4 regions of the Alteromonas sp. ABV4_515 genome follow, and region 1 is predicted to be linked to each of the others. Evidence: predicted binding sites of a transcription regulator. Region 1 holds the regulator's gene; each other region holds the start of a gene.

Region 1 (4,597 bases):
GGTCACCGTCGTATTGGCATTATTAATTACAACACGGTCCATGGCGGCTTACTGCGCTACCAAGGGTTTCAGGAAGCCCATGATAATTTTGGGATCAGTGTCGATCCTGAGCTGGTGGTAAATAGTAACCCTAAAACCGACGAGACCTACGAAAGAATTATCCGCACCATGCTGAGCCGGGACGATCGGCCCACGGCATTTTTCACCTTCAACGATTACATTGCAACACTGGTTTACAAAGTAGCTAGCCAGCTTAAATTGCGTATTCCGTACGAGTTATCGGTAGTGGGATTCGATGACGACCCCTCTAGTAAAAACCTTTGGCCACCGCTAAGTACGGTGCATCAACCGGTGGAGAACCTGGGTAAGGCTGCGGCCGGAAAATTGATTCAACAGCTTGTACTTCATCGTCCTTATGAAGAAACCACTGATTTGAGATGTCGGTACGTGCAACGTAGCTCATGTGGCCCACTGTTGTGAACAAACCGGCAGTGTTGCAATTGTCAGCTAAGCTGACAGAGCACCGCCAGTGAAAACGTTGACTCGGTTTCAGCGCAACGCCTACGCGTCGGGTGCTTTTACCAAAAGTACGTTGTGGAATTTTACAGACCTTCTGCTTCTTTACTACCTGGCAGATATTCAGGGCTTAGGGGCTTCGGCAGCAGGTCTCATTTTAATGGTTTCACTGATTGTGTCCGGTATTCTGGATATCACGCTGTCAGTCATGCTCGATACCTATCGGCTGCGTTATCAGAAAGTAATTGCCCTAAGTGCCCCTATTACCGTGTTGTCTTTTGCTCTGCTGTTTTATCCCGTGGAATTGGCGAAAGAGTCGCTGTTTTTATTCTATCTCGTGGCTGCAATCGTGTTCAGAATTGGCTATGCGTTGTTGGATATTCCACACAATGCCATGCTTGGTACGCTAACAAGCGATAGCCGTGAACGCACAAAGTTGTCATCTGCCCGCATCTTCTTCAACGCATCAGCCATTCTGGTTTTCGCAGCCTTCGCGGGTAAAGTTATTGCGTTGTTGGAAACCCCGGGAGATAGCCTTCGATTATGGATGTTGGGCCTCTGCTGTCTGTTTATGCTGAGCAATATTTATTTATGCATCATGCCCGTGTGGTCATTACAAATTCAGCCTCTTCAAGTACAGCGGCCGCCACTGAGAGCCACCTTCACGGCGTTGTTTAAAAATCGCGCCTTTATGGTGCTGGCATTGTATGCGCTTTTACCTTGTATCTTTATTCCAGTGTTTTACAAATCCGGCGTCTACTTCGCCAGTATGTTACTGGCAGACGAAAAACTCACGAACTGGCTCATTGTAAGCTTGGCCATTGGTAAATTGGTGGCATTGCCCGGCTTCGTAAAGCTGTCGTACCTGATAGAAAAGCATCACGCCATGATTCTTGGCTTAGTGGGTCTGATTGCGGTGTTACTTATATTCATGGTGTTTACGCCCCGGTCGCTACCTTTCCTGTGTTTGGCGTTCTTCTCGTGTGGCATTTTTGCCGGAGGACTCATGGTGTTGATATGGTCCGCGCTACCCGACACTATCGAATATGGTTTGCGAGAAACGGGGGTAGTGAACCCTACGCTAACCTTTGGCGCTTTCCACCTGGTGATGCGGGTGAGTGATGGACTGTCATTCGCGGTGATAGCGGGGGTACTGGAATGGTCTGCGTTGCAAACTGCAGGAAATGCAGAATTCTTTGTCGATAGCATTGCCATTATTGCCGCTATCGGCTGTGTCCTTGGCGTTGCCGTGCTCTGGTTTTATCCGATAACCCATCAATGTCACCAGGAAATGGTAAATACAGCTGAGGAAAAAACCGCAATCAATCAACGTTGATCACTTGTCAATCTTGCATAACTGTATATACTCACAGGAACTGTATAGAAAAACAGGGCTGTTTATGCGTCCACTTACCCCAAGACAAACGGAAGTTCTCGAACTCATTAAAACCACCATGCTGGAAACCGGTATGCCGCCAACGCGTGCCGAAATCGCCAGGCAACTGGGTTTTAAGTCGGCCAATGCGGCGGAAGAGCACTTAAAAGCACTGGCACGAAAAGGGGTAATCGAAATCCTGGCGGGTACCTCCCGGGGTATTAAACTGAATATTCCTCTGGAAGCTGAAAACGAGGAAGATGCCGGTTTACCGTTAATTGGGCGGGTTGCTGCCGGTGAGCCAATTCTGGCCCAGGAACATGTGGAAATGCACTACAAGGTCGATCCTGACTTGTTCCACCCCCGTGCAGATTTTCTGCTGCGCGTAAACGGCATGAGTATGAAAGATATCGGTATTTTAGATGGCGATCTTCTCGCAGTGCACCGTACTACAGATGTTCACAATGGGCAGGTTGTGGTTGCACGTGTTGATGAAGACGTAACCGTGAAACGTCTTGAAAAACGTGGCCGAGAAGTATGGCTGCATGCTGAAAACGACGAATTCAACACGATTAAGGTAGATTTGGCGTCGGAGCCTTTCAATATTGAAGGTTTAGCCGTTGGTGTGATCAGAAACGCCGACTGGATGTAAGCGCCGGGCACCAAAATAGATGCTAAAGAATAAGAAAGGCGATGCACTGAGGTGATCATCGCCTTTTTCTTTTATCAATATGGTGCCCTTAACTCAGCGCTAGTAAAGGATTTGCCTTAGCTTAATAACTGGCGTGTGCATAATGCAGTGTTTTTAGTGCCAGCATAAAAACGTCAGCATTTTTTTCGCCACTCACATTCTTCACTACAGTCACTGCTGTGTTGTGTTCACGACACAGAATCGTCATGGTAATACCACCCATGCTGCCGCCTGAATGCATCACCGCGGTGGGAATGTCGTCCATTAACTTAAGTGCTTCCACGTTATCTTTATACGCTTCCCGTTCTCGATAATCGCCAAAGCCAACTTTCCAGCCAATGCCGTAGCCCACTTCGTCCCCGTTATTTAACGTTGCCCGGGTAAACATGGATTTCGTTGTTTCTGCAGCCAAATAATCACTGGCTACGTGAGCCACTGCAAAGCGCACAATGTCAGATGGCGAGGCAATAAAACCGCCACCTGCCCACTTGTAGCTGTGGTCGGTTTGGGGAGCGTTAATCAAAGTGCCTTCTTCGGTTGTATAGGGCCGGGCGCGGTTTTCGATAATTGTGAACTGATCATCAAATACAGTTTCTTTTAGCGATAAAGGCGCAAACACTTCCTGTTCGATAATCTGACGAAAATCCCGATTGCCATCAGCGCCTTCCATTGCAGCACTGACTAACGTCCAGGCGAATGTGGAATAGCTGAAATCGGTACTTGGTGAGAATTCCAGCGGATCATCCTTAAACATGGCGAGGGCGCTGTTAATATCTGGGTAGGTTTCATTGAGCAAAAACTCATTCGCGCCTTCTTTGTAATGGCGAATACCGGCTGTATGAGAGGCTAACTGACGTAAGGTAATGACTGGCTTGTCTTTCGGCCAATCAGCGACATAGTCGGTTACCGGTGCATCTAAATCAATTTTACCTTCGTCATACAGCCGCATCATTGCTGCCGTTGCGATGAGCTTGGATACACTGCCGATGCGAACCTTGTGGTGCGGTGTCATGGCGACGCGATTTTCTACATCGGCATAGCCAAAACCCTCGGCCATCATAATGCCTTTTTCATTACCCAATGCCATAGTGATGCCTGGCACAGTGTCATGATTAACCGCTTCATTGAACATAGCGGAGATGGCGTTTTTCGGGAGTGGCTTGGAGAACGCGTTAAAACAGAGCACAAGGGAAAGCGCTGAAAAAAGAAGTGATTTGTGCAGCAAAAGGACAATCCTGTCTGAAGGTTAAACCTTTACCCTACAGGATGTTTTTCATCTGGCAAATAAAAAGCCCGCTTTCGCGGGCTATGCATCTGGACGGTGATGCAGTAATCGATATTTACACTATTACTTAGCCGCTTGTGCTTCAGCGGTGATGCGCAGGGTAACTTCGTCACTTACATTCGGTACATACGTGTCGATACCGAAATCAGAGCGTTTAATCGTTGTTTTTGCATCGAAGCCTACCGCTTGTTTCTGTGTCATTGGATGCACGCCTGCGCCATTCAGTGTTACGTCCAGTGTCACTTCTTTCGTTACACCTTTGATGGTCAGATCGCCGGTGACTTCCATCGTTTTGTCACCTGTTACTTCAACGTCAGTGCTCTTGAACGTAGCTTTAGGGAATTTAGCTTCGTTGAACCAGCTTTCTTCCATGAATTCTTCGGTCAGTTTCGCCACAAAGGTATCCATAGACGCAATAGATACAGAAACGTCTACCTTACTGTCTTCTGGGCTCTCTTTGTCATAAACAATAGTCCCTTCAGCACCGTTAATTGCTGCTGTAGGGTTAGAAAAACCGAAGTGGCTCCACGACGCAATGACATTGGTGTGAGTCGGGTCGATTTTATAAGACACAGGTGCCGCCAATGCACTTACGCTGAACAAACCTGAAAGCAGTACCGCTGGGATCAATTTAGTCATTACCAATTTCCTTTTTAAACTTGGGGTGTCAAAACAATGAATGTTGTCAGATGATTAATGATACGGCTTCCTGAGAAATTAGATGTATTTA
Region 2 (4,597 bases), on a different contig from region 1:
AATTAGCAGATGAGGCGAATATTCAGATTCAATATTATCAATCTTATCCCAACATTCTTTTATTATTAAATCTCTTACTTTACTGCTAGAGAAGTCGTGATCATGATTTCCTGGGCATGTTGTTATATAGAAATTATCTTCATCTATTGCTAAGTTTTTCTTTACAAAATCGTACTGTTCTCCTTTACCGCTAAAAGCGATGTCACCAACGATGACTAAAACAGTTTTTTTATTTTGCTTGAGGTTTATCTTGATTGAAGATAACAAATCTCCAAATTTTTCTTCCAATATTTCAAAGTTTTCAATTTTTGCGTGAATATCACTAATTACGAATATATCCATATTTTTACTCCTTTCTTTCTATCGTAATTGATATTTAAACCAAAACCCACCTCATTCCTGCATTTTCTGCAGCAAGCTGGTCGTAAATATAGTCTCCCACATACAAACAGTGTGCGGGGGCTATTTGCCATTGTTCGGCAATCATCAGCAGTGCGGTGGGGTCGGGTTTAGCGGGGGCGCATTCCCGTGTAAGCACATTAGTGATGGGTATATTGTTGTTGGTAATTTTGATGTCTGAGGCTTGGCGGCAGTTGCGAGTGACTATGGCCATGGGCAGGTTGGCTGTTAGTACCGCTTCTACCATCGCTTTGCCGTTGTCCAGCCAGCGGGCCTCTCTGGCGTCGGCGAGTTCGTGGTCTAGAATCACCTGATGCGCGGCTTTTTGCTGTTCGCTATCGGGCAGGTTATCGATGAAGGTAAGAATGTCTTCATCTTGCGGGCAGCCAATGGTTTTGCGCATGGCGGTGAAATCCAGTGACGATTCCACCAGCGTGCCGTCTAAGTCAAAGATCACACCTTTTATGCCTTCAAGGTTCAGCATTCCATTCACTCCCGCCTCTGGTTTATCAATTCAAACTCTGAGTATACCTTTGAATTCAGCCATCTCTATTAAACTTAGGTAAACCTGCTCTTGACCGGGTTGTACTAGCACTTGCACTGAGGAATGTGCTGCCAGTTGGTGGTGTAGCGTGGTGACAGGTACGCCCGTTTCATGCGCCACTGCTGATTTTTCCCTTTTGCCGCCACGCCAATGGTACTGCTGCCATAACGCGCATTTATGGCATCCATACAAGCCATAAGTTTATTGTTAGTGGGGTTCTCATCGAACAAGTCGGGTTGCTTTACATCGTCGTCCTGTACTTCTATCGCGCCCACGCCACACTTGTGAAACTGTACGCCAGCGCAATACAGCGTATCAGCGGCTTTGCTGGCGGCGGCTACCAGTTGGCGGGAATCTGCGGTGGCGCAGGCGAACTGGTGCTGTACGGCCTTGTGATAATGACCACTGGCAGCAAAAGGGTTGGCGTGCGCAAACAGGGTCAGTGTTTTTACGCTACTGTTTTGCCGCCTGAGTTTTTCAGCTACCCGCTCGGCATGCCAGCACAATGCCTGCCGAAGGCTTTGAATATCGGAAACGGGTTGTCCGAATGCGCGAGTGGCATAAATCTGCTTTTTCTTCGGCCGGTATTCTTCCCACTCCATACAGCGGGTACCGTTGAGTTCCCTGACCGTACGCTCAATTTCCACGGAAAAGCGCTTACGAATGGATTTTGCATCGGCGCAGGCAAAATCCCACGCTGTCTGCATGCCAGACTGTTCCAGCTTTTCGCCGATGCGCCGGCCGATGCCCCAAATGTCAGTGGGAGACATCTGCTGTAGTGTTGCCTGAATATCTTCCTGCTCTGCCAGTACAGCTATACCGGTCTTCTCACCAAGACGCTTTCCCGCGTGGCTGGCGGCTTTCGCCAGGGTTGGCGTGAGGCCAAAGCCCACGCCGACAGGCAAGCGCAATTGTTCCCATACGGCTTCGCGAATGCGTTCGCCATAAGCATACCAGCCTTCTTGCGGCTGCCAGCTATCGAAATACAGGAAGCACTCATCAATGGAATACACATGCTGATGGGGCGCAAAACCGGCAACCACTGCCATCATTCGATTAGACAAGTAGTCGTACAGTTCATAATTGGATGACCGCACGACTGCACCGTGTTTTTCAAGAAACTTCTGTACTTTGTAATAGGGCCCAAATTTTTTCACGCCGAGTTGTTTGGCAATATCGCACAGCGCACAAATACAGCCGTCGTTGTTGGTAAGCACCACAACAGGCTTATCACGTATGGACGGGTCGAACACCTTTTCGGCTGAGGCGTAAAATCCGTTGGCATCGACTAGCGCAAACATTGGCGCAGCATCCTGGTATAGCGGTGCATGCGCACAGAGCGCACCACAATGCCCTCTTCCTCAAACACGTCCCCCTCGCTAAGTACGTAAGGATTATGGCTTTTACCCGGTGAAATCAGCACCATGGATTTACGGTCGAACAGCTTGCACACGAAAACACCGTTAAGGTTTGCCACCACTACATCAAGCGATGTGGGTGCAGCCGAGCGATCGACAATAAGCAGATCACCGTCAAAAATGCCCACCCCCGTCATAGAATCGCCTTGGGCCTGACCGATAAAGGTGGCTGTGGGATGATCGATAAGCAGGGCGTCGAGATCTAGCCCGAGCTCTCTGTACTCCGCCGCGGGCGATTCGAATCCGGTAATACCGGCTTGTGCGACAACAGGAATAATTCTCAGCATAGGTCAAAAAGTAGTTGCTCTTAATACTGTTTATTTATACAGTAATTACGAATCGAGTAACAATTAAATTTCACAACGCGCAGACTTTCGGAGAACCATCATGGCTATTACAGTGCAATATGTTGTTTCGCATAAAGGGGTAGAGAAACTGGTGACTACAGATAAAAAGGAAGCCGATCAGTACGATAAGATGCTGGATGCCGCCGACAATATCGCCACCTACATAGGCGCGAAAGGCATTAAGCTAGATGAAGAAGTGATTGAAGATTTGTCAGTCATGCTGGCAAAAAATAAAGATGCGCTAACAAAGCTGCTTAAAGGCGCTTCTGCCGATGATGTACTGGAAAGCGAATCCGCTGAAGTGGTAAAGCTACAGGCCAATAGCAAAAGCTAACGGCCTGTAACCAACGCCCGGGCGCAGCGATAGGCGTAGGTATGTCGAGTCAAACAATGTTACTTTTGCTCGCAAACCGGGTAATGACTGAATACACCTCGGTAACGGTATTGCGAAGTTTTTGGCTAGCATCCAGCGAAGACTCTGAAGCCCGCTGGGTGTCTTTGGCACCATCAGCAATCTCAACAATTTGCTGATTAATATGCTCAGCCACCGAACTTTGCTCTTCCACCGCTGATGCCATTTCAAAGGTCTGATCGGCAATAACACTCACGGCAGCATTAATTTCAGACAGGGTTTTGCGGGTATCTTCTACGATATTCGCACCTTGCTCTGCAGACTCCATACCTTCGTTAGAAACCCTAACAGCGCGTTCGGAGCGTTCAGCCAGAACATGTATGATATTATGAATTTTGTCGGTGGACTCCCGCGTTTTGGAAGCAAGAGACCGTACTTCGTCAGCCACCACGGCAAATCCCCGCCCCTGCTCGCCGGCACGGGCAGCTTCAATGGCAGCATTGAGCGCCAGCAAATTCGTTTGTTCTGCGATGGTTGAGATCAGGCTGGCCGCTTCACCAATGTCATTGGTTGACTGCGCAAGTTCCTGTACCGTTTTTGAGATAGAAGCTACAGCCTGTTTCAGCGACATAATCGCGTTTAACGCATCGTCTGCTTTGCGATTCCCTTCTTCCACATTTTTTGATGCCGAGCGCGCACTGTCTGCATTCATATCCACCCGTTCAGACACGCTTTGAATGGCTTGCGACATCTGATTAACTGCTGAAGCAATATTCTGCGTAGCCTCGTTTTGCTGTACTACAGCCGTACTGGTGATTTCTGCCTGTTCATGAGTTGTGTTGGCTATCACGTCCAGACCACCGGCTGCATCCTCAATGCGTGCCAATGCCGTGCGGCTACGCGCGAGTTCACAGCCCAAAACGAGTTTAGCTCTGGCTTTGTTTCCGTAATCAGCAAAATAGGTTTGCGCAACCAATGGGTTTGAATAACTCTCCGGCGACAATGAAATGATACTTAGCCAATCCTGCTTATTTTGGTGTGCCATCCATAGGGCGCAGAGCACGAATCCAATTAGTCCCACTAATGCGGGCAGCAGTCCGGCTAACATTAATAGCACACAAACTGTCGCCGCCCCAACAATGACAAAAGGCAGATTCGATTTGATACCGTAAACAATAAGTTCACCCATCGACGTACTCGACTGGTCTGCGCGCAAGCGGGCATAACGAAATTCCGCTCGGCCTATCTCGTGCTGCAAGGCGGGTACCCGTACCGACTCATAGCCAACAATAACCCCGCCTTCAAATACCGGGGTTACGAATGCAGATACCCAATAGTGGTCGCCATTTTTGCGGCGGTTCTTCACTAATCCCATCCAGATCTTGCCGGCAGACAATGTCTCCCACATTTCTCTGAAAACACCAGGGGGCATATCGGGGTGTCTAACAAGATTGTGGTTTTTCCCAATGAGTTCATCGCGCTCAAAGCCGCTCACCTCAACAAATTCATCATTGCAGTGAGTAATAATCCCGCGCTT
Region 3 (4,597 bases), on a different contig from region 1:
CACAAACCGGTTATTGAAATGCTGACCTGCGGCATTCATACAAAGTGGGATGCCGACGATAAAGCGCTTCCCAAAATTAAAACCTTCACACAGAGCGTACCTCTCGAACTGGATATTGAGTTCGGGTTTATCGTGAATATCAAGCGAGCTAAAAATCAGAAAGTGCGTTTCTGCATTTATCATCCGGATATCCCTGATAGCGATGGAGAGCCCATGCCGCCCTTTGACGGCGAAGAGTACATTCGTTCTAACGACTGGGATTTCTATCTTGGCGACACATTATGGGAGCCACTGGAAAATAAAGTGGGAGACTGGCGCATGACACTGGAACTGGATGGCAAGATCATTGCTGATAAAACCTTCACCGTAGAAGAAGATTTACCCTACGACGGTGCGCAATTCTGGATGCGCGGGAAACCTAAGTTAAAGCGCTAAAGTACGGCGCTGCTGTGTTACGCAGTTGGCAACAAGAAATTATTGTAAGCGATGAGAACTGAAAGTGATTTAGAAGCCATAATAACGAAATGAAATGCTACCGGTAGCATGGTAATCTAATAAAATATCAATGCAGCATCAAAAGAGGTAATCAATGACATTCAAACGGGACGAGCAGCAAGGCAATATTTGGCTTTCCACCAACCATATTAACGGTGATATTACCGATTTTAGTATTCAGCCTCATATCCTGCCATCTGAAGCCGCCGTGGGAGAAGCCATGTTAGAAGAATTGCTTGCCTCCGCTTCTCAAAAGACCGGAGAAATAAATATCGCATTGCTTGGTGGCCGTGGTGCGCAAGCGTTTCACCGATTACTCGGAGAAAAAGCGCGTACCAGTGAACTCGACCCTATTTTGTCGCGATTGAATGTATTTACCCAAGATGCACTAGCACCGATGAGTATGGGGAATAGTCTGAGCTTTGTAAGAGATTTTGAACGTATTCTGGGCGATGATTTCTTCACTAAAATTAACAGTTTTACGCCCATGCAAACCGATGTAGCCAATCTGGAAGCTGGTCTCACTGCTTATCTGGATAAACTCGAATCGTTAGGTGGGTTGGATATTTTCTTCATTGGTCATGGTCCGGAAGACAACGCAGCCTCTCACCTCGCCTATATAAAGCCCGGCTCCGGTGCAAAAGCTGAACATATGGCTGGTCTTATTCCCATTTCCAGCAGCATTTTGGAACACCACATCAGCAAGTTTAAAGCTGGAGGCAGCAACATCAGTGAGGCCGATGAACAAGAGTGTCGCGCGGCTGGTTTTATCCTTACCCTGGGCCCCGCAGCAATTCTCTCGGCAAAAAAGGTTGTGCAATCAGTGGTCGATGCGTCTACTGCACCGGCCAAGGTACAAACCTATGCTAATGTTATGAATTCACCACTCAGCACCGACATTGAAATGGCAAAACAACAGTTAGATGCAAATCCCGGCCTGTGGATTCGTCTGCATTCAAATAAAAAATCCTTTGTGCTGCAAGATGTTATGAGTGACGTTGTCGCATAACCACGAGGATTATTTTTCACCTTCACTAAACATCGGGCCGCAATCAGCGTATCTTAAACGCTGAATAGATTTGGAGATTGCTATGTGCGGCTTTATTCAACGAGAACCGAAATCCACGGGTTTGCAGGAAGTGTTATCTGAGGCAGGTTTAACTGAAACCTTGCCTCTTTTCGCTGCAGAAAATGAGAACGTGATTAACTTTTACCCGGCTTTTGGAAAAGATCCTTCACGAAAAATCTCGAATCTCATCGTGAGTCCCCAAACAAGCATTGATGCGACCTGGTGGTTCGATGCCAAACCCCACGGCGACAGCCTGTTATTTGGCGACCGCACAACGTTCAACGCCAGAAACCTCGACAGTCCATTTTGGAAACATGCTATACAATCACGCCGCGCTATCGTTGCCGCTACGGCTGTGGGCGAATCGAATCCGGTAGGTAAAGGCAAAGCGCATTACCTGATGAAAGCACGGCGGGGGCTGCTCATCGGCGCCGTTTACCGTATTTTTGACAATGGCTGCGCTGTTTGTTCAGTGATCACCCGCCCGCCCCAGCCTGGTTTTAGTCAGTTTCACGAAAAGTCCATCCCGTGCTTTTTGCCAACAGATCCCCAGGTAATCGATGCCTGGCTAAGCGGCGAACCAAACGACCCTTTGGTAAATGCGCTCCTAGCAAACCCGCGGCTTTACGATGATCTTTGTGTCACTCCAGTGAAAAGCTTCAAAAGTGCAGAGGCTAAAGGCCCTGACATCTGGTTACACGCTAGCGCTCCATAACCGATATAAACGGAATATCGCTTAGGAGCATATTGCTGCTGACATTTAAATTCGCTAGTAAATCAATTGGATAAGCAGCTATCCACTGGCGCTTTCCCACCCTCAATAAAAACTTCACTTTACACCGCCAAAATACTGTATATATTTACACATACTGTATAAACATACTGCGGTGAAAAAATGCTGGTCAATTTATCGATTAAAAACTTCGCTGTTGTAAAACAATTGTCCGTAAACTTTGAAGCGGGAATGACGGCCGTTACCGGTGAAACTGGTGCGGGTAAATCTATTGCGATAGATGCGCTCAGCCTTTGTTTAGGTGAGCGAGCAGATGCCGGTGCGGTGAGAAAAGAAGCCACCAAGGCTGAAATTGTCGCCCACTTCAATTTAAGTGGCCACAAAGCCGCACTCGCCTGGCTTGACGAGCAAGAGTTAGTCGATGACGAAGACGACAGTTGCTTCGTGCGTCGCGTTATTTCTCGTGAAGGCCGCTCTAAAGCGTTCATTAACGGTACACCAGTTTCACTTCAGCAATTAAAACAGTTTGGTCAGTACCTCATTGCTATTCATGGACAGAATACGCATTTACAGCTGCTTAAAGATGACTATCAGCGAAAACTTGTGGATCAGTATGCCGCACACCCAGCCTTATTAAACAGCGTTGCGGAACACTACCGTAGCTGGAAGAGTAAACAGGCAGAGCTAAAGGCGCTGGAAACACAGGCGCAGCAACGCGCAGACCGCCAGCAATTATTGGCTTATCAGGTTAAAGAACTGGATGAGTTTGCCATTGAAGAAGGCGAGTTTATCGAGCTTGAAACAGAGCATAAGCGTTTAAGCAATGGGCAAACGCTTTTGGAACAAGCTCAAACCAGTTTTTATAACCTGTATGAGAACGATGAAGGCAATGCGCTATCTATCATCCAAAACGGCCTGGATCGACTCAGTGAGTTGGAAGAGCATGACAGCGCACTTACCCCCATCATTGCGTTGCTCAACGATGCCTCAATTCAGGTGGAGGAAGCCGCTCGAGAATTGCGCGGCTATTGTGATGGTCTGGAAATAGATCCCTTACGCCTGCAACAAGTTGAATCTCGATACAGCAAAGCGATGGAACTGGCACGGAAACATGCAGTAATGCCAGAAGAACTGTTTTCACATCATCAAAACTTAGCGGCAGAATTTGCTGAACTGGAAGGTGATGAGAGTAGGTTGGAAGAACTACAACATGAAGTCGTAGAAGCGAGAAACCAGTATATAAAAGCGTGTGAAGCCTTATCGGCCTCCCGGCAGACGGCTGCAGCTAAGCTTGCCACCGCCATTGAAGGTCAAATCCGCCAGATGAATATGCAGCATGCATGTATGCAAATAGGCGTTGAATACGATGAGCACAAAACGCCCACAAGTCATGGGCTGGACGACGTAATCATTCGCGTTTCAACCAATGCCGGGCAGCCCGCCGATAAACTGGAGAAAGTGGTTTCCGGTGGTGAGCTTTCGCGAATTGGATTGGCGATACAAGTGCTCACCAGCGATAAAAACGCAACGCCAACAATGATATTTGACGAAGTTGATACCGGTATCAGCGGGCCGACGGCGGCAATTGTAGGCAGCCTGCTTCGGAAACTCGGCAAAGTTAGTCAGGTAATGTGCGTAACGCACTTACCTCAGGTTGCTGCGCAAGCCCATAATCAATTATTTGTCACCAAGTTCAGCGATGGCATAACCACCGAAACACAAATGTTGCCATTAACCCGTCAAAACCGTATTGATGAGCTGGCAAGATTGCTAGCAGGCGATAAAGTGACAGATTCTGCCTTAGCAAATGCAAAAGAGCTGTTGGAAAGTGCCGAATCGAACTAATAAGCGGTTGATTGGTCATAGGTGATTGGGTAGCATGCTGTCGCACATTATTTTGTGATAGCCTGCACCTGGGCATATCCTGTTAGGAAAATAATGTCCGTCACTATAATCAAAGCATAACTGGACACGCTAACGCATGAAGTTGTATCAAATCGCTATTTTGTTAACCGCTGTATTTTTCTCTACTGCCTGCTCAAACTGGATCTATCGTATCGATGTTCCGCAAGGCAACTTCCTTGATGAAAGAGATGTACAAAAGCTGCGTGTAGGCATGACCAAAGAGCAGGTTATTTATGTACTCGGGCATCCCGTAGTACAAGACTCATTTAATAAAAGCACCTGGTACTATGTCTATGATATGAAGCGTGGCATGGAAAAGCGCGGCGAAGATTTTCAGAAGCAACTTGTGCTTAGCTTTAACGACAACAAACTGGCCACTGCCGAAGGTGACTTCG
Region 4 (4,597 bases), 800 kb from region 1:
GGAACGCTCTGTACAGAAAATTGTCTCAGTGGGTACCAATGCAATTGCAACGTCGGGTGACTACCGCAATTACTATGAGATGGATGGCAAACGTTATTCGCATTTGATTGACCCGCGCACGGGATCACCAATCACCCATAATCTGGTGTCGGTTACTGTGGTGCATCCGTCATCAATGACAGCTGATGGTTTAGCTACGGCATTTAACGTGATGGGCTGGGATGAAGCAAAAGCGCTTGCGGAGAAAGAGGATTTAGCCGTATTTCTGATCAAACGAACGAAAGACGGATTTGAAGAATATGCTTCGCCACAGTTCGATGAAATCGTTGAAGTGAAAAATTAGGAGTCGTTAACTATGTCCACCTTTATTCTCGCATTCGTATTCTTTCTCGCCATGGTGATGGCCATGGGTGTTGGATACATGGTGCAAAAGAAGTCTATCGCCGGTAGCTGCGGCGGGTTAGGTGCGCTGGGTATTGAAAAGGCCTGTGATTGCCCGGAGCCTTGCGACCGGAAAAAAGCGCGCATGGAAAGAGAAGAAGCCCGTCAGAAGAAAATTGCGGAATGGAAAGACAACCAGATCCTGTAATGGGTACGCTGAATTAACAGTGTAAAGAAAGGCCGATACATCTTGTACCGGCCTTTTTTATTCTACGAGAGGTTGGGATTACTCGTAAGAATAGCTCATGGTTACATTGCTATAGGTGCTATATGCGCGCAGTCCGATATGCCATGTTCCCGCTTCAGGTGCAGTGAAGGTACATACTTCGTTGTTGCCACTCTTATATGGGCGACAATTGTACGCACTGGTCGTGGGCTGAGAGCCGTATCGCACGTAGAGATCTGCATCGCCACTGCCACCGGCAATCTGAATGGTCATAGTGGAAACGCCAGCGGGGATGGTCCAGGTGTATCGATCCCAAGCTGAACGTGAACCAGAAAGACCAGTAAGTTGACCTGATACCGGTTCTACACCGGGTTCCGTTGGCGTACCGCCGCCATCCCCACTGCCATCACAACCATTGTTGTTCAGGTAGCTGTTGGCTTCTCCCACGCGAACCAGACCATAGCCGTAATAGTTATCACGACCTGCGCTGCCACGGTCTTCCGCAGTTGCTGCTAATGCACTGCGTATCTGACTTGCGCTACACTGAGGGTGAAAGCTCCATACCAGTGCCGCTGCACCTGCAACATGAGGGGTCGCCATGGATGTACCGTTAAGAGTCGCATAGCTGTTTGTAGGATAGGTTGAATAGACCGAGCTACCAGGGGCTGAGATTTCAACCTGTGAGTTATACTGAGAATAGCTCGCACGGTTCTTACCAGAGTCTACGGCAGCAACTGAAACAACTGCATCGTAAGATGCCGGATAAGAAAGGGAACTGTTGCCATCGTTACCAGCAGCGGCAACCAATAGCATGTTGTCATCAACAAAGCCTTGCATCGCATTGGCTTCTGCTGACGATGAACCCGCTCCGCCCAAACTCATGTTTACCACGTCGGCGCCAGCATCCTGACATTGGTCGATGGCGGTGATGATATCTGAAGCGTAAGTCCAACTGCCGCTATCATCAAAAATCTTCACTATGTGTAAGTTTACGCCGGGATAAACGCCAATCACGCCCTCTGTGTTGTCGTAGGCAGCAATGGTGCCTGCCACGTGTGTGCCATGACCGTTCCCATCGTTATACCAGTTACCAACCGCACTGTTATTCCCCTGGCCGGTAACACCGTCATTTTGACCGGGAAGATCGGGATGCCCAAGATTGTAGCCTGTGTCGATAATACACACTTTACGGGCACTGGTATCAGACTGGAAAAGTTGGTTTGCCTGAACCATGTTGTAACCGTAAGGTGTGGTCTGCGCCATCAGGTGGCGTTTTGGATCGGGAGCAACCTCAATGTCTTTGTTTTTCATAAGCGCATTGAGTGCTTTCTTGTTAAGCGTTACCGACGCCATACCATGGCGTGACATTACTTTATGTGTTTTACCACCTACACGCTGAATGGCCGATTTCACTGATGCTACTGACATCGCCCGCGGATTGGCTTTGCTGGTAGTCTCCAGGCCAGATTCTGTTTCTTCAGCAATACCTGTCTTGAAGGTCACAATATAGCGCTCTTCCGCGCCACCCCTTGCATTGCGCTGGAGCGCCCGAAGTTCTTTCAAATCTAATGGTGTTAGGGGCGATGACGCTACCTTGATCGGACCTGCGCCGCTGGTTTCAGTAATCGCATTCGCCGACAGAGCAATTAAGCTTAATGACGTTGCAATAAGGGTTTTGGTTGGAAATGTGTATGATTTGGACATTTATTTTCCTGTCTTGTCGTTATTTTTTCCCACTCGCTCTCTGCGGAGCGCTACTTCGGGGTGTTTAACCGGCCTGTGCACGCCATTTCAGATGGCTTTATTGTTTTTCCTTGGCCGTTCCGTCGACTAAAAAATCGGCTAAATGAAACGGCGATACGCAAGCGTTGTAAAAGCTACTTTTGCTAAGCAGCACGAAATCTATACTACGGATAGGTGGGGGCTGTAACGTATAACGTCGCATAATCTCGTATCGGAATAGACACGTATTGCGCGGGTGAGTATTTCGCTGCGAGATACAGCAACAGGGCGGTACAGGCAGATAGGCGTCACTTAATATTTAAATTCATAAAAATGAAATAAAAACAGATTTATAGGTGGCGTGGATAAATTTTCAGAAATTTTTTAGCAAGGGCGAAATAATACTTTGCAAAAAATCTGCTTTATTCAGCAAAGAGAAGAGGAGTATTAGAGCAGACCAATTAAACACTTCCATTGCTGGCAATTTTCGTTAAAATGCTGTGTATGTATACAGTGTGGTGGCGATGTGCGGAAAATCATTCACGTTGATATGGATTGCTTCTACGCGGCAGTTGAGATGCGTGATAATCCGTCGTTAACCCATAAGCCCATAGCTATTGGCGGCAGCTCTGACCGCCGTGGCGTTATTTCTACCTGCAACTACCCTGCGCGTAAATACGGTGTACGTTCGGCTATGGCTACCGCTTATGCGAAACGTTTGTGCCCTGATCTCATTCTCGTACCTGGCCGCATGGATGTTTACGTTAGAGAAAGCCAGAAAATCCGCGAAATATTCAACGATTACACCGATCTCATCGAACCCTTATCACTCGATGAAGCCTACCTTGATGTCACACACACGCGCTTGTTTAATGGCAGCGCCACGTTAATCGCTGAAGATATTCGCCGGCGAATCAAGCAAGAGCTGAATCTAACCGCGTCTGCTGGTGTCGCTCCTTGTAAGTTTGTAGCCAAAGTTGCCAGTGATGAAAACAAGCCCGATGGCCTGTGTGTGATCACGCCGGACAAACTCGATAGTTTCGTTCGTGCCATGCCATTGGCTAAAATTCCCGGGGTAGGTAAGGTGACGCAACAAAAGTTGCAGCGTTTGGGTTTGCATAATTGTGCTGACGTGCGGAAATACCCCTTCGAGCGTTTGCAAAAGGAGCTGGGGAAATTTGGCACCGTGTTGTGGAATCGTGCTCACGGTATTGATGATCGTGATGTTAATACCACTCGGGAACGCAAATCCATAGGTGTTGAACGTACCTTTAGCACAGATTTACACTCGCTAGAGGAGTGCCGGGACGTTATCCCTGCGTTGTGGGAGAAAATGCAGCAACGAATAGCGTCACATTTACAGAAATCTGGCGCAAAACGCTGCCTCATACGCTCGCAGGGTGTTAAGCTAAAATTCCAGGATTTTCAACAGACCACAGTAGAGCACCGGCATCACGATATTGAAGCGCCTTTCTTTTATGAACTCCTCGACGAAGCCTGGCAGCGTTCAAGGGGAAGAGGTGTGAGGCTGGTGGGTATTCATATTGGTCTGGCTGACGGAACATCTGTTGAACAATTAAAGCTACCTTTGGAGGATGACTAAGGTGCCAAACAGCATTAAACCCGGAACTTATCAGCATTATAAAGGCAACTTTTATACTGTTATTGGTGTGGCTACCCATTCCGAAGACGAAACTAAATTGGTCGTCTATCGCCCCGAATACGGCGACAGAGCGTTGTGGGTAAGACCACTGGAGATGTTTGTTGAGAATGTAGAGGTTGATGGCGAAGCTGTACCGAGATTTCGTTATATTGACGAGCATAATCCGGACTAACGGATACCGTTGAAGCGACATCAGGTAAACCTGAACTGCAAATGCACTGTTCATTTGTAAGCTACGTATCAGCCATAACACACGTAAACAGGGAAAGAAGATGATATTTCCAGTTAAACAAAAAATTAATTCGTTGATAGCGGTAGTCACGCTTATTGGCTGCACAGGTGGCGCATTCGCTCAGGATTTTGATAACGTTAAAATAAAAGATACGCCGCTGCGCGGTTCAGTACATATGTTTGAAGGCGCCGGTGGCAATATCGGCGTATCTGCCGGTGAAGACGGTATTCTCATTATTGATGATCAGTTTGCGCCACTGGCTGAAAAGATTGCGGCCGCACTGAAAGAATTGGGTAACGATGCACCTAAATATCTGGTAAATACCCATTTCCACGGCGACCACACTGGCGCCAACGCATTCTTCCACGACCAC

Evidence for each region. Region 1 encodes LexA, which represses DNA repair genes until DNA is damaged. Its sites were predicted from a motif close to TACTGTATNNNNATACAGTA; they were not measured.
Region 2: a site for LexA is predicted at 2,673-2,692, ahead of ACXAGX_RS10640 (S24 family peptidase). Genes of this name have one in related genera too.
Region 3: a site for LexA is predicted at 2,432-2,451, ahead of recN (DNA repair protein RecN). Genes of this name have one in related genera too.
Region 4: a site for LexA is predicted at 2,826-2,845, ahead of dinB (DNA polymerase IV). Genes of this name have one in related genera too.

What each region holds. Positions count from the first base shown of each region.
Region 1 covers NZ_JBSWWZ010000001.1:889,670-894,266, reverse strand. The annotation lists gene ACXAGX_RS03830 (LacI family DNA-binding transcriptional regulator) at 1-480, shown strand, start outside; gene ACXAGX_RS03825 (MFS transporter) at 530-1,852, shown strand; gene lexA (transcriptional repressor LexA) at 1,917-2,543, shown strand; gene ACXAGX_RS03815 (serine hydrolase domain-containing protein) at 2,665-3,807, opposite strand; gene ACXAGX_RS03810 (YceI family protein) at 3,931-4,506, opposite strand.
Region 2 covers NZ_JBSWWZ010000004.1:87,473-92,069, forward strand. The annotation lists gene ACXAGX_RS10625 (STAND family AAA ATPase) at 1-342, opposite strand, end outside; gene ACXAGX_RS10630 (HAD family hydrolase) at 377-883, opposite strand; gene ACXAGX_RS10635 (Y-family DNA polymerase) at 988-2,244, opposite strand; gene ACXAGX_RS10640 (S24 family peptidase) at 2,232-2,648, opposite strand; gene ACXAGX_RS10645 (YebG family protein) at 2,749-3,042, shown strand; gene ACXAGX_RS10650 (methyl-accepting chemotaxis protein) at 3,092-4,597, opposite strand, start outside.
Region 3 covers NZ_JBSWWZ010000006.1:417,346-421,942, forward strand. The annotation lists gene ACXAGX_RS16140 (DUF3859 domain-containing protein) at 1-435, shown strand, start outside; gene ACXAGX_RS16145 (6-phosphogluconolactonase) at 590-1,504, shown strand; gene ACXAGX_RS16150 (SOS response-associated peptidase family protein) at 1,587-2,279, shown strand; gene recN (DNA repair protein RecN) at 2,460-4,142, shown strand; gene ACXAGX_RS16160 (outer membrane protein assembly factor BamE) at 4,279-4,597, shown strand, end outside.
Region 4 covers NZ_JBSWWZ010000001.1:87,969-92,565, reverse strand. The annotation lists gene ACXAGX_RS00390 (FAD:protein FMN transferase) at 1-343, shown strand, start outside; gene nqrM ((Na+)-NQR maturation NqrM) at 356-589, shown strand; gene ACXAGX_RS00380 (S8 family serine peptidase) at 668-2,311, opposite strand; gene dinB (DNA polymerase IV) at 2,856-3,932, shown strand; gene ACXAGX_RS00370 (DUF1653 domain-containing protein) at 3,934-4,164, shown strand; gene ACXAGX_RS00365 (MBL fold metallo-hydrolase) at 4,265-4,597, shown strand, end outside.